4 regions of the Methylobacterium sp. P5_C11 genome follow, and region 1 is predicted to be linked to each of the others. Evidence: predicted binding sites of a transcription regulator. Region 1 holds the regulator's gene; each other region holds the start of a gene.
The links. Region 1 encodes LexA, which represses DNA repair genes until DNA is damaged. Its sites were predicted from a motif close to TGTTCNNNNTGTGTTCNG; they were not measured.
Positions count from the first base shown of each region.

Region 2: the regulator LexA is predicted to act here: its motif matches at 2,118-2,135, upstream of ACXJKQ_RS16795 (ATP-dependent helicase).
Region 3: the regulator LexA is predicted to act here: its motif matches at 1,388-1,405, upstream of uvrA (excinuclease ABC subunit UvrA).
Region 4: the regulator LexA is predicted to act here: its motif matches at 1,684-1,701, upstream of ACXJKQ_RS09365 (ImuA family protein).

Region 1 is NZ_JBFULS010000022.1:14,177-18,366, reverse strand. Features, by position in the region: gene ACXJKQ_RS13735 (ComEC/Rec2 family competence protein) at 1-1,927, shown strand, start outside; gene lexA (transcriptional repressor LexA) at 1,921-2,646, opposite strand; gene ACXJKQ_RS13725 (hypothetical protein) at 2,922-3,371, shown strand; partial or broken gene ACXJKQ_RS13720 (IS3 family transposase) at 3,503-3,809, opposite strand.
Region 2 is NZ_JBFULS010000031.1:13,743-17,932, forward strand. Features, by position in the region: gene ACXJKQ_RS16785 (methyl-accepting chemotaxis protein) at 1-1,078, shown strand, start outside; gene ACXJKQ_RS16790 (hypothetical protein) at 1,529-1,753, shown strand; gene ACXJKQ_RS16795 (ATP-dependent helicase) at 2,146-4,190, shown strand, end outside.
Region 3 is NZ_JBFULS010000085.1:3,205-7,394, forward strand. Features, by position in the region: gene ACXJKQ_RS26445 (MFS transporter) at 1-1,172, opposite strand, end outside; gene uvrA (excinuclease ABC subunit UvrA) at 1,562-4,190, shown strand, end outside.
Region 4 is NZ_JBFULS010000012.1:97,678-101,867, reverse strand. Features, by position in the region: gene ACXJKQ_RS09370 (Y-family DNA polymerase) at 1-948, opposite strand, end outside; gene ACXJKQ_RS09365 (ImuA family protein) at 875-1,654, opposite strand; gene ACXJKQ_RS09360 (collagen-like protein) at 1,875-2,744, shown strand; gene ACXJKQ_RS09355 (TIGR03862 family flavoprotein) at 2,755-4,056, opposite strand.

The DNA of each region.
Region 1 (4,190 bases):
CCTCACCCGCACCACCATCGGCCCGCTGGTCGGGATGGTCGAGGCGCTCGACGAGCGGGAGGTCGGCGCCCGACTGATCATCCGCGTCGAGACCTTCGCGGGGCTCGCGCCGGAGTCGCGGCCGGTGCGGGTGCGGGTCTCGTTCCGCAGGACCCCCATCCCGCGCCCCGGGGACGTCGTCGCCGCCACCGCCCGGCTGCTGCCGCCGCCGGAGGCCGCCCGGCCGGGCGGCTACGACTTCGCCCGGGACGCGTATTTCCAGGGACTCGGCGCGGTGGGCTCGCTCGTCGGCGCGGTCGCGATCCGGGCGCCGACCGAGCCGCCGCCCATGAGCCTGCGCCTCGCCGCTCTGCTGGACGAGGCCCGCAACGCGCTGACCCGCCGGATCGCGCAGGCCGCAGGGGGACAAGCGGGCGCGGTGGCGGCGGCTCTTGTAACGGGCAAGCGGGGACTGATCGCGCCGGCGACCAACGACGCGCTCCGCGCCGCCGGAATCTACCACGTGGTGTCGATCTCGGGGCTCCACATGGTGCTGGCCGCCGGCGTGGTCTTCTGGCTGGTGCGGGCGGTCCTCGCCGCGGTGCCGTACTGCGCGCTGGTCTGGCCGATCAAGAAGATCGCCGCCGGCTTCGCCATGGTCGGGGTCACCGCCTACTGCGCCTTCTCGGGCTGGGACATCGCCGCCGAGCGCTCCCTGATCATGACCCTGATCATGCTGGGCGCGATCCTGGCGGACCGGCCGGCCCTGTCGATGCGCAACCTCGCGCTGGCCGCCCTGATCGCCCTCGCCCGGGAGCCCGAGGGCCTGCTCGGCCCGAGCTTCCAGATGTCGTTCGGCGCCGTGGCCGGGCTGATCGCCTGCGCCCGGCTGATCGACGGGCGGCTGTTCGTGCGCCCCGGGGCGGGGCGGCTCGGGCGGCTCGTCGGCACCGGCCTCTCGGCGGTGACCGGGACCCTGGCCACGACCCTCGTGGCCCAGATCGCGACCGCGCCCTTCGCCACCTATCATTTCCAGACGGTTCAGCCCTTCGGGCTTGTCGGGAACGCACTGACCCTGCCGCTGGTCTCCCTCGTGGTGATGCCGTCGGCGGTGATCGGGATCCTGGCCTATCCCTTCGCCCAGGACCGGCCGATCTGGTGGCTGATGGGTCAGGCGGTGGGGGGCATGCTCGTCGTCTCCGACTGGATCGCCGGGTTCGAGCGGGCGATCGTCGTCGTGCCGGCCTTCGGCACGTCGGCGCTGATCCTGCTGACCCTCGGCCTGCTGCTGGCGACGCTCCCAGCCTCGCGCCTGCGCTGGCTCGCCCTGGCGCCTGCCCTGGTCGGCCTCGTCCTCGCGGCCAGGCCGGACCGTTACGACCTCTACGTCGACCGACAGGGCGCAGGAGCCGCGGTCCGGGGGCCAGACGGACGCCTCACGGTGCTGGGCAGCCCTTCCGGCTTCGTCCTCGAGCAATGGCTGAAGGCGGACGGTGACGGACGGCGGCCCGCAACGCTGGTCGCACCGCAGGGCAGCGGCCGCTGCGACCACCTCGGCTGCACGGCGCGCCTGCCGGACGGCCGAGCGGTGGCCCTCGTCCGGGATCGGCGCGCCTTCCCGGAGGATTGCGCCCGCGCCGCAGTGGTGATCACCGGCCTCGTGGCGCCCCCGACCTGCACGCGCCCGCTGGTGATCGACCGGCGCGTCCTCACCGCCCACGGAGCGGTCGCCCTCCGGGCCGAGGGTGACGGTTTCGCCACCCGGTACACCCGTGCCGACGGCCGCGCCGTACCCTGGCGGCCGGGACCGGCACGTGAGCCGCGCCTGCGGACGCCCGTCACATCCGGGTCGGACGGATCCCACACCGCGGAGGCTCCGCCTCCGGAAACCGACGGGTCAGGCAACGGCGCCGTCTCCGGCGACGCGCCCGCCGAGCCGCTTCAGTAGCGGCGGACGAGGCTGACCAGGCGTCCCTGGATGCGCACCCGGTCGGGCCCGAGCACGCGGGTCTCGTAGGCCGGATTGGCGGCTTCCAAGGCGATCGAGGAGCCCCGGCGACGCAGGCGCTTGAGGGTCGCCTCCTCGTCGTCGATCAGGGCCACGATGATGTCGCCGGTGTTGGCAGTGTCCTGCTTGCGGATCACCACGAGGTCGCCGTCGAGGATGCCGGCCTCGACCATCGAGTCGCCGCGCACCTCAAGGGCGTAGTGCTCGCCGCCGGCCACGAAGTCCGGCGACAGGGTGATGGCGTGGCTCTGGTTCTGGATCGCGGAGACCGGCGTGCCGGCCGCGATCCGGCCCATCACGGGAATCGAGATGGCGCGGCCGGCCTCGTCGAGGATCCGCGTGCTCGCCGGTGCGGGCGGCTGCTTGGACTTGCCGCCCTCGACCACGCTCGGCGTGAACCGGCGAGGCTCTGCCGAAGCCGCGGTCGGGGGCGCCTGGGTCAGGCTCTCGGGGATGCGGATCACCTCGATGGCACGCGCCCGATTCGGCAGGCGCCGCAGGAAGCCGCGCTCCTCGAGGGCCGTGATCAGCCTGTGGATGCCCGATTTCGACTTGAGGTCGAGGGCGTCCTTCATCTCGTCGAAGGACGGCGGGACACCGCATTCCTGCATCCGGCTCTGGATGAATCGCAGGAGGTCCAGCTGCTTGCGCGTGAGCATCGACGGGGGACTCGCGGCTTGGCGGACCGCCACGTGACGGTCTCCGAAACAAATCACGAACAGGTTAAACGTTCCGCAAGTGTTCTGCAAGGGCGGGACCGCTACGCTTGGACCGGTGTCGGCCCGGCCATGCGGCCGATCCGGCGCCTCGCCGGACGGGACGGGCCGAGAAACGCATTGACGGCGCAAGCGGAGCCGTTTCAATGCTGGCCCGTGCCCCGCCGGAGAGGCGGCGGATCCGGGACGCGGGCCGGGACCAGCTTGGAATGACGCGGATGCGACGACCCGCAGCTCTGCTGCCCCTCGGCCTCGCCGCCCTCGGCCTCGCCGGCTGCACCACCGGGTTTTCCTATATCTCGCGGAACTATGTGGCGCTCACCCCTCAGGTGGTGACGATCGGCTGCAAGGAGCCCTACGAGGTCTACGATAACCGGCAGCAGCGCCGGATGCTGATCGTCTCGAACGCCCTGCGCGAATATGCCGGCTGCAACCTGAGCGAGGCGCGGATCGATCCGGAGCCGGACGCGACCCGGGTGAAGCGCTTCCGCACCGCCGCCCGGGCCTATCTCGACGAGACGGTGCGGGAAGATTGCCGGATCACCGGCGAGACCGTGTTCGATCCGCTGAAGAGCGAATTCGCCTACGCGTGCGACGCGCCGATCGAGCGGCGCGGCACGGTGGTTCCGCGCCTGCCAGGCCGCAATCCGGGTCTCGGCCCGCGCTAGCACCACTTTGGGAAATTGATATCAGGGCGGGTGTTCGAAGGCGACTTTACTATTCGGGCCGCGCGGCGTCTGCAGCCTGTTGAGGAGATCGAGGATGGCCGACGGGGCCGCTTCCGGCAAAGGGGTGGCGCTCGCGTAGGGCCTGCTCCCTTGAACTTCCGATTACCCGGGTCGCGGGGGGCCGGCCGCAGCTGGATCGGGCACGGTGGTGCGGACCCTGCGCCCGCGCACCACGACGCTGGCCAAGCCCATCGCCCGCATCAGCCGGGCGACCGTGCCGCGCGCCACCGCGATCTCCTTGCGGGCGAGCTGACGCCACGCCTTCCTGAGCCAGCAGACGCCGAAGTTCGCCGCTTGAACGCGCCGGATCTCGGCCATCAGCATCGCGTCGCGCCTAGCCCGAGCCGACAGCCGCTCCGGATCGGCCTGCCGTTCAGCGTCCTGCTCCTATGCAGCGCTGCCGAGTTCGCAGCAATCCGCAACKGAATCAAGACGAGACAGATTAAGAGAAAAAGTCCGGATAGCTCGCGTCTTTGCTGCCAAATACAAGCTTTATATTTTGTTTTTCAAAAATATAGGTACCACGCATGACCTAAAGCTGAGTATATAGACGGATCATTACGCTACCCGTGCGTCTCTCCCGCGAACGCGTCGAGACCCGTGAGAGTCCCGCCATCCGTCCCGAGCGAACATATTCGCGGTAATATTGGTCACGTTCAAAAGTCGATCTGTTTTGATCGACCAATACGGCAAGACCAGAAACACTCGGCTCACTTTGATCGTCGCCGCGTCGCTTCCACGTCGAGGCCTATTGCCGAA
Region 2 (4,190 bases), on a different contig from region 1:
AACCAGCCGGCTTCTTCGGATGATCGATGAGATGCCGGTCGCCGTCATGACTGCCGATCCGAAGAACGACTTCAAGATCAACTACCTCAACAACACGTCGCGCAAGACCCTCGAGGCGATCGAGAGATACCTACCGATCAAGGCGTCGGAGATGATGGGTCGATCGTTCGACGTCTTCCACAAGAACCCGCACCACCAGCGCAACATGCTGGCCGATGCGAGCCGGCTGCCGCACCGGACCAAGATCAAGGTCGGTCCCGAGACGCTGGACCTGCAGGTCTCGGCGATCACCGACGCGGACGGCGCCTACGTCGGTCCGATGCTGACCTGGTCGGTCATCACGGCGCAACTCGCCATGGCCGAGGAGGTCGCCGGCGTGGTCGAGGCGCTCGGGACCGCCATCGGCGAGATGAAAGACTCGGCGCAAGGCTTGAACCGCTCGGCCGACGCCGCGAGCGAGCGCGCCAATTCCGTCGCGGCCGGTTCAGAGGAGATGACGAGTTCGATCCATGAGATCTCGGGACAGGTCGGGCGGGTCTCCGAGCGCACTCAGCAGATCGCCAACCAGGCGACGGCGACGGACGCGACCGTGCGTAATCTCGCCACCAACGCGGGCGAGGTCGACGCGGTGGTGGGCATGATCAAGTCCATCGCCGACAAGACCAACCTGCTCGCCCTCAACGCCACGATCGAGGCGGCGCGCGCCGGGGCGGCCGGGCGCGGCTTCGCGGTCGTGGCCACGGAGGTCAAGGAGCTCGCCGGCCAGACGGCGAAGGCGACCGGCGAGATCACCCACAAGGTGCATGACATCCAGAAGGCGACCGGCGAAGCCGTCACAGCAATCCGCCTGATCACGGACGAAGTCGCCGAACTCTCGAAGCTGACGCTGGCCATGGCGAGCGCAGTCGAGGAGCAGGCCGCCTCGACCCAGGAGATGTCATCCAACATCGCCGGTGTCTCGACGGCGGCCGGCGAGACCGGGCAACTCGCCGAGATGGTCCGGCAGATCTCCGACACGCTCGAAGCGCATTCCGCTGGGCTCGGTGCCAGCATGGACAGGTACCTCAAGGCCGGCTGATGGCGTGTGTCAGACGAGCCCGTCGGACGACACGCCAACGGGCTCCCGGACGCTCTGAGGGACGTTGCCCGGTTGGTGCCGCGTCGAAGCGTCAGCAAGGGCTGCCGCACGGTACGCAAGCGGTGCGTACGGCCAAGTTCATGAGTCGAAGAGCGAGGTATTAATCCTGGCCGTTGCCGTTATGGGAGCGGCCCGGGCCTTTTCGTGACAGGGCGGCTCGATGCTTCACTCTGAGGAACGGGCTTCAGCCCCGTGACATCCAGGTCAGCGATCCCGCCCATCGCAACGGTCGACGGCGAGAAAATGATCACCCGCCGTGCGGCGCAAGCCGTCGAGGGGCTATTGGAGAGGTCGACGTCTCGGGCGGTGCGGCGATCGTGTGTCGGCCTTGATCACCACCCAGAACTGGGGTGCTTCCGCAGGCGCACGGGCCAGCCCGTGAGCGCGATCTTGAAGAAGACGCAGGGCGAACGCCTCAGCCTGATTGGCACGCGCAACCGTTCCATGGCGGCTGACGACGCCAGAAATCTCCTGTTGGAGCGTCTGGGCCTCATCGAGCGCATCGGAGATGTCCGCTCGCATCGCCTGGGTGGGCATTCCGTCATCGAGTGGGGCATCACCGATGCCGGTCTGGCTGCTCTTCTGGAAATCAAATCCGCTCCAGGCCCGAGTTGAAGCGTGAAGCGATGCGTCTTGGACGAGCGTCCCGCACGGGTCCACCATCAGCTCCGGCGATGAAGAGGAGGCCGGCCCTCGGACCCTCGCAGGCATGGGATCGACGTTCGGCCACCGGCGCATCGATCCGACGTCAGAGTTCCACCCCAAGCCAGAGTCGCTCGATGGGCCAGGAACGGCCGCGTTCGGGAAATACCGATCGCTGAGGGCGTGACCGAGAGGGGTCGGAGGCAGCCGCTCGAACAGCCGCACTGCAGGGTCCGGGTCCCGGCCCAGTTCGCGCCGCCGAGCGGTCGTCGACAGGCGAGGCGTATCGTCCCGCAACACACGCTCCGGTCGCATCCTGCCCGAACCACCTCGACGCCGTTCGCGATTTGGTCCAGGGAAGCGGGATGCAGAACCGCCCGCACGCGCAGCCCGCCGGGGACGGCGCTCCCGCCTCATCCATCGCCGCCCGCGCCATGGGTGCGCTCCGCCGCGACGCCGCCGCCTACCTCGAGGGGCTCAACCCCGAGCAGCGCCGCGCCGTCGAGACCACGGAGGGACCGGTGCTCGTGCTGGCAGGCGCCGGCACCGGCAAGACCCGGGTGCTCACCACCCGCATCGCCCACCTGATCGCCACGAACCGCGCGCGCCCCTTCGACATCCTGGCGGTTACCTTCACCAACAAGGCCGCTCGGGAGATGAAGCTCCGGATCGGCGCGCTGATCGGTCCCGCCGGCGAGGGCATGCCCTGGCTCGGTACGTTCCACGCCATCGGCACCAAGATCCTGCGCCGCCACGCCGAACTTGTCGGCCTGAAATCCGACTTCACCATCCTCGGCACCGACGACCAGCTCCGGCTGATGAAGCAGGTCATCGCCGATCAGAACGTCGACGAGAAGCGCTGGCCGGCCCGCGCCCTGTCCCACGCCATCGATGGCTGGAAGAACCGCGGCCTCGCGCCCGAGCAGGTGCCGCCCGGCGAGGCCGCCTCGTTCGCGTTCGGCAAGGGCGGCACGCTCTACAGCGCCTACCAGGCCCGACTGGCGACGCTGAACGCCGTCGATTTCGGCGACCTTTTGCTCCTGTGCCTCAAGCTCTGGCGGGACAATCCCGATGTGCTCGCCAACTACCAAGACCGGTTCCGGTACATCCTGGTCGACGAGTATCAGGACACCAACGTCGCCCAGTACCTGTGGCTGCGCCTCCTCGCCCAGAACCGCAAGAACATCGCCTGCGTGGGCGACGACGACCAATCGATCTATGGCTGGCGCGGTGCTGAGGTCGACAACATCCTGCGCTTCGAGCACGACTTCCCCGGCGCCGTGGTGGTGCGGCTGGAGCGCAACTACCGCTCCACGGGACACATCCTGGCCGCCGCCTCGGGGCTGATCGCCAGGAACGAGAGCCGCCTCGGCAAGACCCTGCGCACCGACGACGAGCCGGGCGAGCGCGTCACCGTGACGGGCGCCTGGGATTCCGAGGAGGAGGCTCGGATGCTCGCCGAGTCGATCGAATCCCTCCAGGCGAAGCAGCATCCCCTCTCGGAGATCGCCGTGCTGGTGCGGATCTCCGCGCAGATGCGCGAGATCGAGGACCGGTTCGTCCAGCTCGGGCTCCCCTATCGGGTGATCGGCGGCCCGCGCTTCTACGAGCGCGCCGAGATCCGCGACGCGCTGGCTTATCTCCGGGCCACCGTGAACGTCAGCGACGACCTCGCCTTCGAGCGGATCGTCAACACGCCCAAGCGCGGCCTCGGCGACGCGACCCTCCAGCAGCTCCACACCTATGGCCGGGCCAACCGGCTGCCCCTGCGGATCGCCGCCGAGCGCCTGTGCGAGACCGACGAGCTGAAGCCCCGGGTCCGCTCCACCCTGCGGGCGCTCACCCAGAGTTTCTCGCGGTGGGCTCGGCTGGTCGAATCGCAGCCGCACAGCGAGGTCGCCCAGATCGTCCTGGAGGAATCCGGGTATACCGAGATGTGGCAGAAGGACCGCTCGGCGGATGCCGCCGGGCGTCTCGAGAACCTGAAGGAATTCGTCCGGTCCATGGAGGAATTCCCCGACATGGCGGCCTTCCTGGAGCACGTCTCCCTGGTGATGGAGGCCTCCGAGACCGAGGGCGCCGACCGGGTCTCGCTGATGACGCTCCACGCCGCCAAGGGACTCGAATTCGACACCGTGTTCCTGCCCGGTTGGGAGGACGGCCTGTTCCCCAGCCAGCGCGCACTGGACGAGAGCGGGCGGGCGGGTCTCGAGGAGGAGCGGCGCCTCGCCCATGTCGGCCTGACCCGGGCGCGGAAGCGGGCGAAGCTCTCCTTCGCGGTCAACCGGCGGATCCATGGCCTGTGGTCATCGACCATCCCGTCCCGGTTCATCGACGAGTTGCCGGAATCGGCCGTCGACGTGGTCGAGGCGCCCGCCCACTTCTCGGCCGGGGCCTCGCGGTTCGACCG
Region 3 (4,190 bases), on a different contig from region 1:
CACACCCGCAGGGACCGCCCGGTCGCCGCCACGCCGAGGAGCAGGGCCGCCACGAGCAGGAACGCCGCGGGCAGGCCGAGCGCCTGCGCCACGAATCCGATCAGGGCCGGCCCCGCCAGCACCCCGGCATAGCCCAGCGTCGTCACCGCCGGCACCGCGACGCGCGCGGGGATCGCGGTCTGGCGGCCCGCTGCCGTGAACAGGACCGGGACGATGTTGGCGCAGCCCGCCCCGACCAGGGCGTAGCCGGCGAGCGCCGCCTCCCAGGCCGGAACGACGACCGAGAGCGCCAGCCCGGCCGCCGCCAGCAGGCCGCCGAGGATCACCACGCGCCGCCGGCCGAGCCGGGCCACGACCCGGTCACCGGTCAGCCGACCGGCGGTCATGGTGACCGAGAAGGCCGCGTAGCCGAGGGCCGCCCAGGCCGGGTCGAGCCCGCGCTGCTGGATCAGGAACACCGCGCTCCAGTCGAGGGCCGAGCCCTCGGTGAGGAACACGACGAAGCAGAGCAGGCCCAGAACCAGTACCGGGCCGCGGGGCAGCGCGAAGGCGGGGCCGCCCCCGCCCCGCTCCCCATCCAGGATGCCGGGCCAGGCCGCCGCGAACAGGACCGCGATCCCGCCGGCCAGGATCAGCACGCTCCAGCCCGCGCCGATCCCGCTGGCCAGCAGGCCGCTGGCGAGCAGCGCCCCGAGGATGCAGCCGAGGCTGTAGAGGCCGTGGAAACCCGACATCATCGGCCGCCCGCCGGCGCGCTCCACGACCACCGCCTGCAGGTTCATGACGCAGTCCACCGCCCCCATCCCGGCCCCGAACAGCAGCAGCGCCAGGGTGAGCGGCACGAGCCCCGCGCCCACAGCCAGAACCGGCAGGGCGAGGCCGATCGCCCCCGTCCCGGCGAGCAGGACGGGCCGGTAGCCGAGCCGCTCCGCCGCCGCCCCGGCGCCCGGCATCGCCAGGAGCGAGCCGATGCCGAAGGTGAGGAGCAGCAGCCCGAGCCCCGCCGCGTCGAGGCCGGCGCGCGCCTTCACCAGCGGCACCAGCGGCGCCCAGGTGGCGTTGGCGATGCCGACGATCAGGAACAGGAGCCGCGTGGACAGCCGCCGCTGGGCTGCGGCCCGGTCCTCGGCTGCGCGGAGGGCGGCCGGGTCGGTCAGGTCGAGCGCTGGCATCGGCACCGGTCGGCGGGAAGGGGTCTGAGGGCGGGCCTCGGCGACGTGGGGCCTGGACGCCCGCGGTGCAACACCGGTCCGTCGTCGCGCGCAGCGCAGCCACCGAGGGCGGCGCAACCGCGATCTTTGCGCGATCCGTGCGCGATCCGTGTGGCGCCCCGGGATCGCCTCGCCGCGCGCGCCGGCACGGAAGCCGATCCACGGGTGGTTGTCGTCGTACGCGTTTCGTTCTAGCAAGGGCGGTGCATGACGGGCCTGCGTCCCGCCGGCCCCACCTTGCCGTCGGCCCCCTCGGGCTCGACATGTGTCGGAGCGGCGGCTGGCCCGCGCGCGAATCCGATCCGGACTCCGATCCGACTGCGTCGACGCCTCGAAAGACCGCCGCCCTCATGGCCAAAGCCCAAGCTGGAAGTCGTGCCGCAAGCCGCGCCGGCGCCGCCCAAGCCAGTCCCATCGCCACGCCGAAATCCGCCGCCAAGACGGCTCCGAAGGCGACGGCTCCGAAGGACGAAGCCGCCAAGCCGGCACAGCCCAAGCCGGCCCAGCCCAAGCCGCACCGCGCGAAGGCCGGACAAGCGGCCCGGCCGGAGGAGGCCGCCCGCGACGCCAAGCTGGAGGCCCTGTTCGACGCCGCCCCGACCCCGGCCGAGGACCGGCGGGTCATCACCATCCGCGGCGCCCGGGAGCACAACCTCAAGAACGTCGACCTGACCATCCCCCGGGACAAGCTCGTGGTGTTCACCGGGCTCTCGGGCTCGGGCAAGTCGTCGCTCGCCTTCGATACGATCTACGCCGAGGGGCAGCGCCGCTACGTCGAGTCCCTCTCGGCCTATGCCCGCCAGTTCCTGGAGATGATGRKSAAGCCSGACGTCGACCAGATCGACGGSCTGTCGCCGGCSATCTCSATCGAYCAGAAYACCACSTCGAAGAACCCCCGCTCCACCGTGGGGACGGTCACCGAGATCTACGACTACATGCGCCTGCTCTGGGCGCGGGTCGGCATCCCCTACTCGCCGGCCACCGGCCTGCCGATCGAGAGCCAGACCGTCCAGCAGATGGTCGACCGCGTGCTGGAACTGCCGGAGAAGACCCGGCTCTACCTGCTGGCGCCCGTGGTCCGCGGCCGCAAGGGTGAGTACCGCAAGGAAATCGCCGAATACCAAAAGAAAGGTTTTCAGCGGCTGCGCGTCAACGGCGAGTACTACGCCATCGACGACGTGCCCAAGATCGACAAGAAGTTCAAGCACGACATCGACGTGGTGGTCGACCGGATCGTGGTCCGGGCCGACATCGCCGCGCGGCTCGCCGATTCCTTCGAGACCGCGCTGGAACTCGCCGACGGCATCAGCGAGATCGTCTTCGCCGACGCCCCCGAGGGGGAGGCGCCCCGGACCATCACCTTCTCGTCGCGCTTCGCCTGCCCGGTCTCGGGCTTCACCATCGCGGAGATCGAGCCGCGGCTGTTCTCGTTCAACAATCCGTTCGGCGCCTGCCCGACCTGCAGCGGCATCGGCCACGAGATGCGGATCGACCCCGAGCTGGTGATCTCGGATCCGGCCCTCAGCCTGAAGCGGGGCGCGGTCGGACCCTGGGCGAAATCGACCTCGCCCTATTACGGCCAGACGCTCGACGCGCTGGCCGAGCAGTTCGGCTTCAAGACCGCCGTCCCCTGGCAGAGCCTGCCGGAGACGGCCCGCGCCATCGTGCTGTACGGCTCGGGCAAGCAGGCGGTCCGCTTCGCCTACGACGACGGGTTGCGCAAGTACACGGTCAACAAGCCCTTCGAGGGCGTGATCCCGAACCTGGAGCGCCGCTACAAGGAGAGCGATTCCGACGCGGTGCGGGAGGAGATCGGGCGTTTCATGAGCGAGACGCCCTGCGCCGCCTGCGGCGGCAAGCGGCTGAAGCCCGAGGCGCTGGCCGTGAAGGTCGCCATGGCCGACATCGCCGACGTGACCGCCCTGTCGGTGAGCGAGGCGCACCGCTGGTTCTCGGAGCTGCCCGAGAGGCTCACGGCCAAGCAGAACGCCATCGCGGTCCGGATCCTCAAGGAGATCCGCGACCGGCTGAGCTTCCTCGTGGATGTCGGCCTCGAATACCTGACGCTCTCCCGCGGCTCGGGCTCGCTCTCGGGGGGCGAGAGCCAGCGCATCCGGCTGGCCTCGCAGATCGGCTCGGGGCTGACCGGCGTGCTCTACGTCCTCGACGAGCCGTCGATCGGCCTGCACCAGCGCGACAACGAGCGGCTGCTCGGCACGCTCAAGCGCCTGCGCGACCTCGGCAACTCGGTGATCGTGGTCGAGCACGACGAGGACGCGATCCTGCAGGCCGACTACGTGGTCGATGTCGGCCCGGGGGCCGGCATCCACGGCGGCGAGATCATCGCGCAGGGCACCCCCGCCGAGGTTCTGGCCAATCCCGCCTCCCTCACGGCCAAGTACCTCACGGGCGCGATGGCAGTCCGCACGCCGACCGCCCGTCGGAAGGCCCGGAAGGGCACGCTCGGGCTATTCGGCGCACGGGGCAACAACCTCAAGGACGTCGAAGTCGAGATCCCGCTGGGCACGTTCACGTGCATCACCGGCGTCTCGGGGGGCGGCAAGTCCACCCTGGTGATCGACACCCTCTACAAGGCCATCGCCAAGAAGCTGAACGGCGCCCTGGAGCACCCGGCTCCCTACGGACGGCTGGAGGGGCTCGAGCATCTCGACAAGGTCATCGACATCGACCAGTCGCCGATCGGGCGCACGCCGCGCTCGAACCCCGCAACCTATATCGGCGCCTTCACGCCGATCCGCGACTGGTTCGCCGGCCTGCCGGAGGCCAAGGCCCGCGGCTACCAGCCGGGGCGCTTCTCGTTCAACGTCAAGGGCGGGCGCTGCGAGGCCTGCTCGGGCGACGGCGTCATCAAGATCGAGATGCACTTCCTGCCGGACGTCTACGTCACCTGCGACGTCTGCAAGGGCAAGCGCTACGACCGCGAGACCCTGGAGGTGAAGTACCGGGGCAAGTCCATCG
Region 4 (4,190 bases), on a different contig from region 1:
GGCCGCGACTTGCTCAGGGTGACGCTCCGGACGCGACAGGCCGAGATCGAGTTCGCGCACCGCACCGTCGATCCGGTGGAGGGCGAGGCGCAGGGCGCAGGCGCCGAGCCCGTCCCGCTCCAGGCGGGGGGCGATCTCCGCCATCAGGTCCCGGACGGTCCGGACGATGTCCGATTGCCGGCCGATCGGGTCGAGGAAGCCGCGGGCCGCCGCATACGCCGTCGGGTCCGACAGGGGCGCCAGGGGCTCGGGCCTGCGGGCCAGGGCCTGGTCGAGGCGCAGCAGCAGGGCCTCGCCGAATCGACGGGCGAGGGGGCCGCGGGGCAGGGCGTCGAGTTCGCCGATCCGGCGCAGGCCGAGCCGCCTCAGGCCCGAGACCGTGCCGGGATCGAGCCGCAGGGCTTCCACGGGCAGCCCCCGCAGGGCCTCCGCAGAGCCGCCCGGTGGGACGACGCACCCCTCGCCCCCTCCCTGGCTGGCCAGCGCGAAGGCGGCGCCGGGCGTGTCGGCCAGCGCGATCCGCGCCGGGATGTTGCTCCGGGCGAGCCGGGCGGCCAGATCCGCGACGAGGTTCGCCTCGCCGCCGCGCAGGTGGCTTGCCCCGGCGACGTCGATGTAGAGCCCGTCCGCCGCCTCCGCCGGCCCGAACGGCGCCACCAGCGGCGCGTAGCCCGACGCCCAGCGGCAGAGGCGCAGCAGGGCCTCCCGGTCGGCGGCCGGATCGGCCGGATAGACCTGGAGCGGCACGCCGATCCGCGCCCGGACGCGGCCGAGGAGTTCGCCGGGCGTCAGGCCGAGGGCGCGGGCCTGCGGATCGAGGGCCACGAGCCGCAGGCCCCCAGGCCCCTCGGCCGCCACCGCCAGAGGTCCCGCCTCAGGCGCGAGGCCGGCCCGCCGCAGCCGCGTCACCGGCCAATGGCTCAGGCAGATGCAGACGATGCGCGGCATGGTCCCACTCCAGAAGCCACTCGCCGCCGCGTCCGTTGCGGCAGCGTTCGAGCCGCGCCCGCCAGCGCGGCCTGTCGAGGGCGCCGAACCGGTCCCGGGCTCCGGGCGCCGCGGCGATCCGCCAGCGGGTGGCGGCCCCGTTGGGCAGCCCGGCCGAGGCCGGCCGCAGGATCAGAAGGAGGGGCGGGGCGGATCCCTCCGCGGCGAGTTGCAGGCGCCGCCCCGGCTTCAGCGGCAGGCCCTCCCGCAGGAGGCCGACGAGCGCCGTGAGGCTGCGGGCGTGCAGCGCCGCTTCCAGCGCGCGGAACACCTCCGCGTCGCCCCCGGCCTCCAGCAGCAGCAACCGGGCCGGGTCGAGGCCCAGCCCCGCGAGCCCGTGACCATGGGGCAGGGGCTGGCCGGGGGCGGCGGCGACCAGCGCCGCCCCCGGCATCGCGGCAAGGTGGCGGGCGCAGAGCGCCAGGACGAAGCCGAGGGCCGCGATCCCGTCCGCGGGTTCGGCCGGCGCAATCTCGTGGGGCGGCCCCAGGGTGAGGCCGCCCCCAGGCAGGTGGGCGTCGAGGGCGGGCAGGCCCAGCGGCAGGACCGGGCGCAGGTCCCGGCCTCCGGCCGACGGCGCGAGGCGCGCGCGCAGGGCCGCCAGCCGTGCCCGGGGACCGCCAGGCGCGGGGTCCCGCTCGGTCTCGTCCGCAGGGTCCAGCCCCATCTCCGTCGGCTCCGGTCATGCCGGACGATAGGAACATAACATGAACATCTACAAACGGTTTCCGCAGGGTCCTGGAATCCTGCGTCCGCCCAGCGGCTTGGCCTGTGGATGGCTGTGGACTCAGCCTCCACCTGGAGCTTCACGAACGCGGTTGACCTCACTTGCAGGGCGAGACCAAAGTCCGACGCCGCGTGCGTGACGCGGTCGAACCGGACCGCGCATGCGCCCAGCCCTCGCCCTGACGATCCTGCTCGCCCTGTCCGGGGCGGCGCTCGCCCAGCAGCCGGCGGATCCGGGGGCCGCGGCGCCGGATCCGTCCGCCGCGGCGCGACCGCGCCCGGTCCGGCCCCGGCGGCCGCAGATGCCGAGCCAGCCGATCATGGTCTACGACGCCCGCATCGAGGCCGGCGACCTGCGGATCTCTGGCTCGGTGCGCAAGCCGGGCGCGATCGTGGTGCTGGACGACGACATCTCGGTCCAGGCCGACCGACGCGGGCGGTTCACCTTCCGGGTGCCCTACCGGCCTTCGACCTGTGTGGCGACGCTGAAATCCGATCCGGACGAGCGCGAGGCGGTGGTGGCGAATTGCGCCCCCGAGGGACCACCGGGCGCGCCCGGGCCTCAGGGCGTGGCGGGGTCGCCCGGGGAGACGGGTCCCAAGGGCGAGCCGGGTCCCAAGGGCGAGCCGGGCGCGATGGGGGCCAACGGCGATACGGGGCCGAAGGGCGATACGGGTCCGAAAGGGGAGCCGGGTCCGAAGGGGGAGACAGGCCCTCAGGGTCCGGCCGGTCCCCAGGGAGCACCCGGACCGAAAGGCGAGGCGGGGATTCCGGGCCTCCAGGGTCCGCCGGGTCCCAGAGGTCAGGCCGGCCCGCAGGGCGGCCCGGGTCCGAGGGGCGAGGGCGCGGCCTCCGCCCTGCGGCCCGTGCGCAAGACCGACTGCGCGGGCGGTTGCGCCGTGACCTGCGAGGCCGGGGAAACGCTGGTCACCGCCCATTGCCTCAAGGCCGGTGCGCCGGTCTATGACGGGGAGGGCGCCAGCTGCCCGGCGGAGGCAACCGGTATCGTCGGGTTCTGCACGCGGCCGTGAGGCGTCCGCCTCAGCCGCCGGTCTCGCACAGCCAGTCGAGCATTCCGGCGGCGGCCGCCCGGCCGCCCGCGAAGGCGCCCTGGAGCAGGTAGCCGCCGGTCGGAGCCTCCCAGTCGAGCATCTCGCCGGCCAGGAACAGGCCGGGACGGGCGCGCAGCATCGACCGCCCGTCCAAAGCGTCGAGCCGGACGCCGCCCGCCGTCGAGATCGCCCGCTCGATCGGCGCCGAGGCCGTGAGGAACAGCGGTGCGGCCTTGATCAGCCCGGCGAGTTCCCCCGGATCGGCCGGGAGGGCGCCACCGCCCGCCTCGCGCAGGAGGCCCGCCGCCACGGGGGCGAGGCCCGCGGCCTTGCGCAGGCGGGTCGCGGTCGAATCCCCGGGCCGGGCACCGGACAGGCGGCTGGCGAGGGCGTCCCGGGTCAGGTCGGGCCGCAGATCCACGACGAGCCGGGCGGTGCCCCGGACGGCGATCGCCGCGCGCAGGGAGCGTGACAGGGCGTAGACCGCCCCGCCCTCAAGGCCGGATTTCGTGACCACGGCCTCGCCCCGCACCGTGGTGCCGTCGCAGGCGAGGGCGATCCGCTTCAGCGGGGCGCCGGAAAAGCGCTCCCGGAACCGGTCGGACCACGCCACCGCGAAGCCGGCATTGGCGGCCTGCAAGGGCGTCACCGCCACGCCGAGCCCTTCGAGGAGCGGCACCCAGCGCCCGTCCGACCCGAGCCGCGGCCAGCTCGCCCCGCCCAGCGCCAGGAGCGCGGCACGCGGCCGTATGGCGCGGGGGCCGTCCGGGGTCTCGACCTGCATCCTCAGGTGCGGACGTCCCGCTTCGGGGTCGAAATCCCTGCCTCCGGCGGACGATCCCCCGCCCAGGGTCTCGGGTGCGGATGGCCCCCCGGCGATTGCCGTGAGCCGGTGGCGGGTGCGGATCCGGACCCCGAGGCGGTCGAGCCGCGCCAGCCACGCCCGCAGCAGCGGCGAGGCCTTGAAGCTCTGGGGAAAGACGCGCCCGCTCGACCCGACGAAGGTCGGCTCGCCGAGGTCCGCGCACCAATCCCGCAGCGCCTCGGGAGGGAAGGCCGAGATGGCGGCGTCGAGGACACCGTGCGGGTGGTAGCGGGCGAGGAAGTCCGCCTGCTTCTCGCTGTGGGTGATGTTGAGGCCGCCACGCCCGGCGATCAGCAGCTTGCGGGCGACTGACGGCATGTGCTCGTAGACCGTGACCGAATGGCCGGCCTGGGCCAACACCTCCGCCGCCGCGAGTCCGGCGGGGCCCCCGCCCACGATGGCGATCTCGTCCGTGTCGTCCGGCATCCGCACGGAGAGCGGCAGGCCGGCGCCCTCTGTCAAGGGCGGGAGGGGGCGGATCCGCCGCCGGAGGAGGGGCTTCGCGCCGGCTCCCGGGTCAAGGGTCCCGCTTCGCCGCTCGGGGCCGGGGGTTCGGCCTG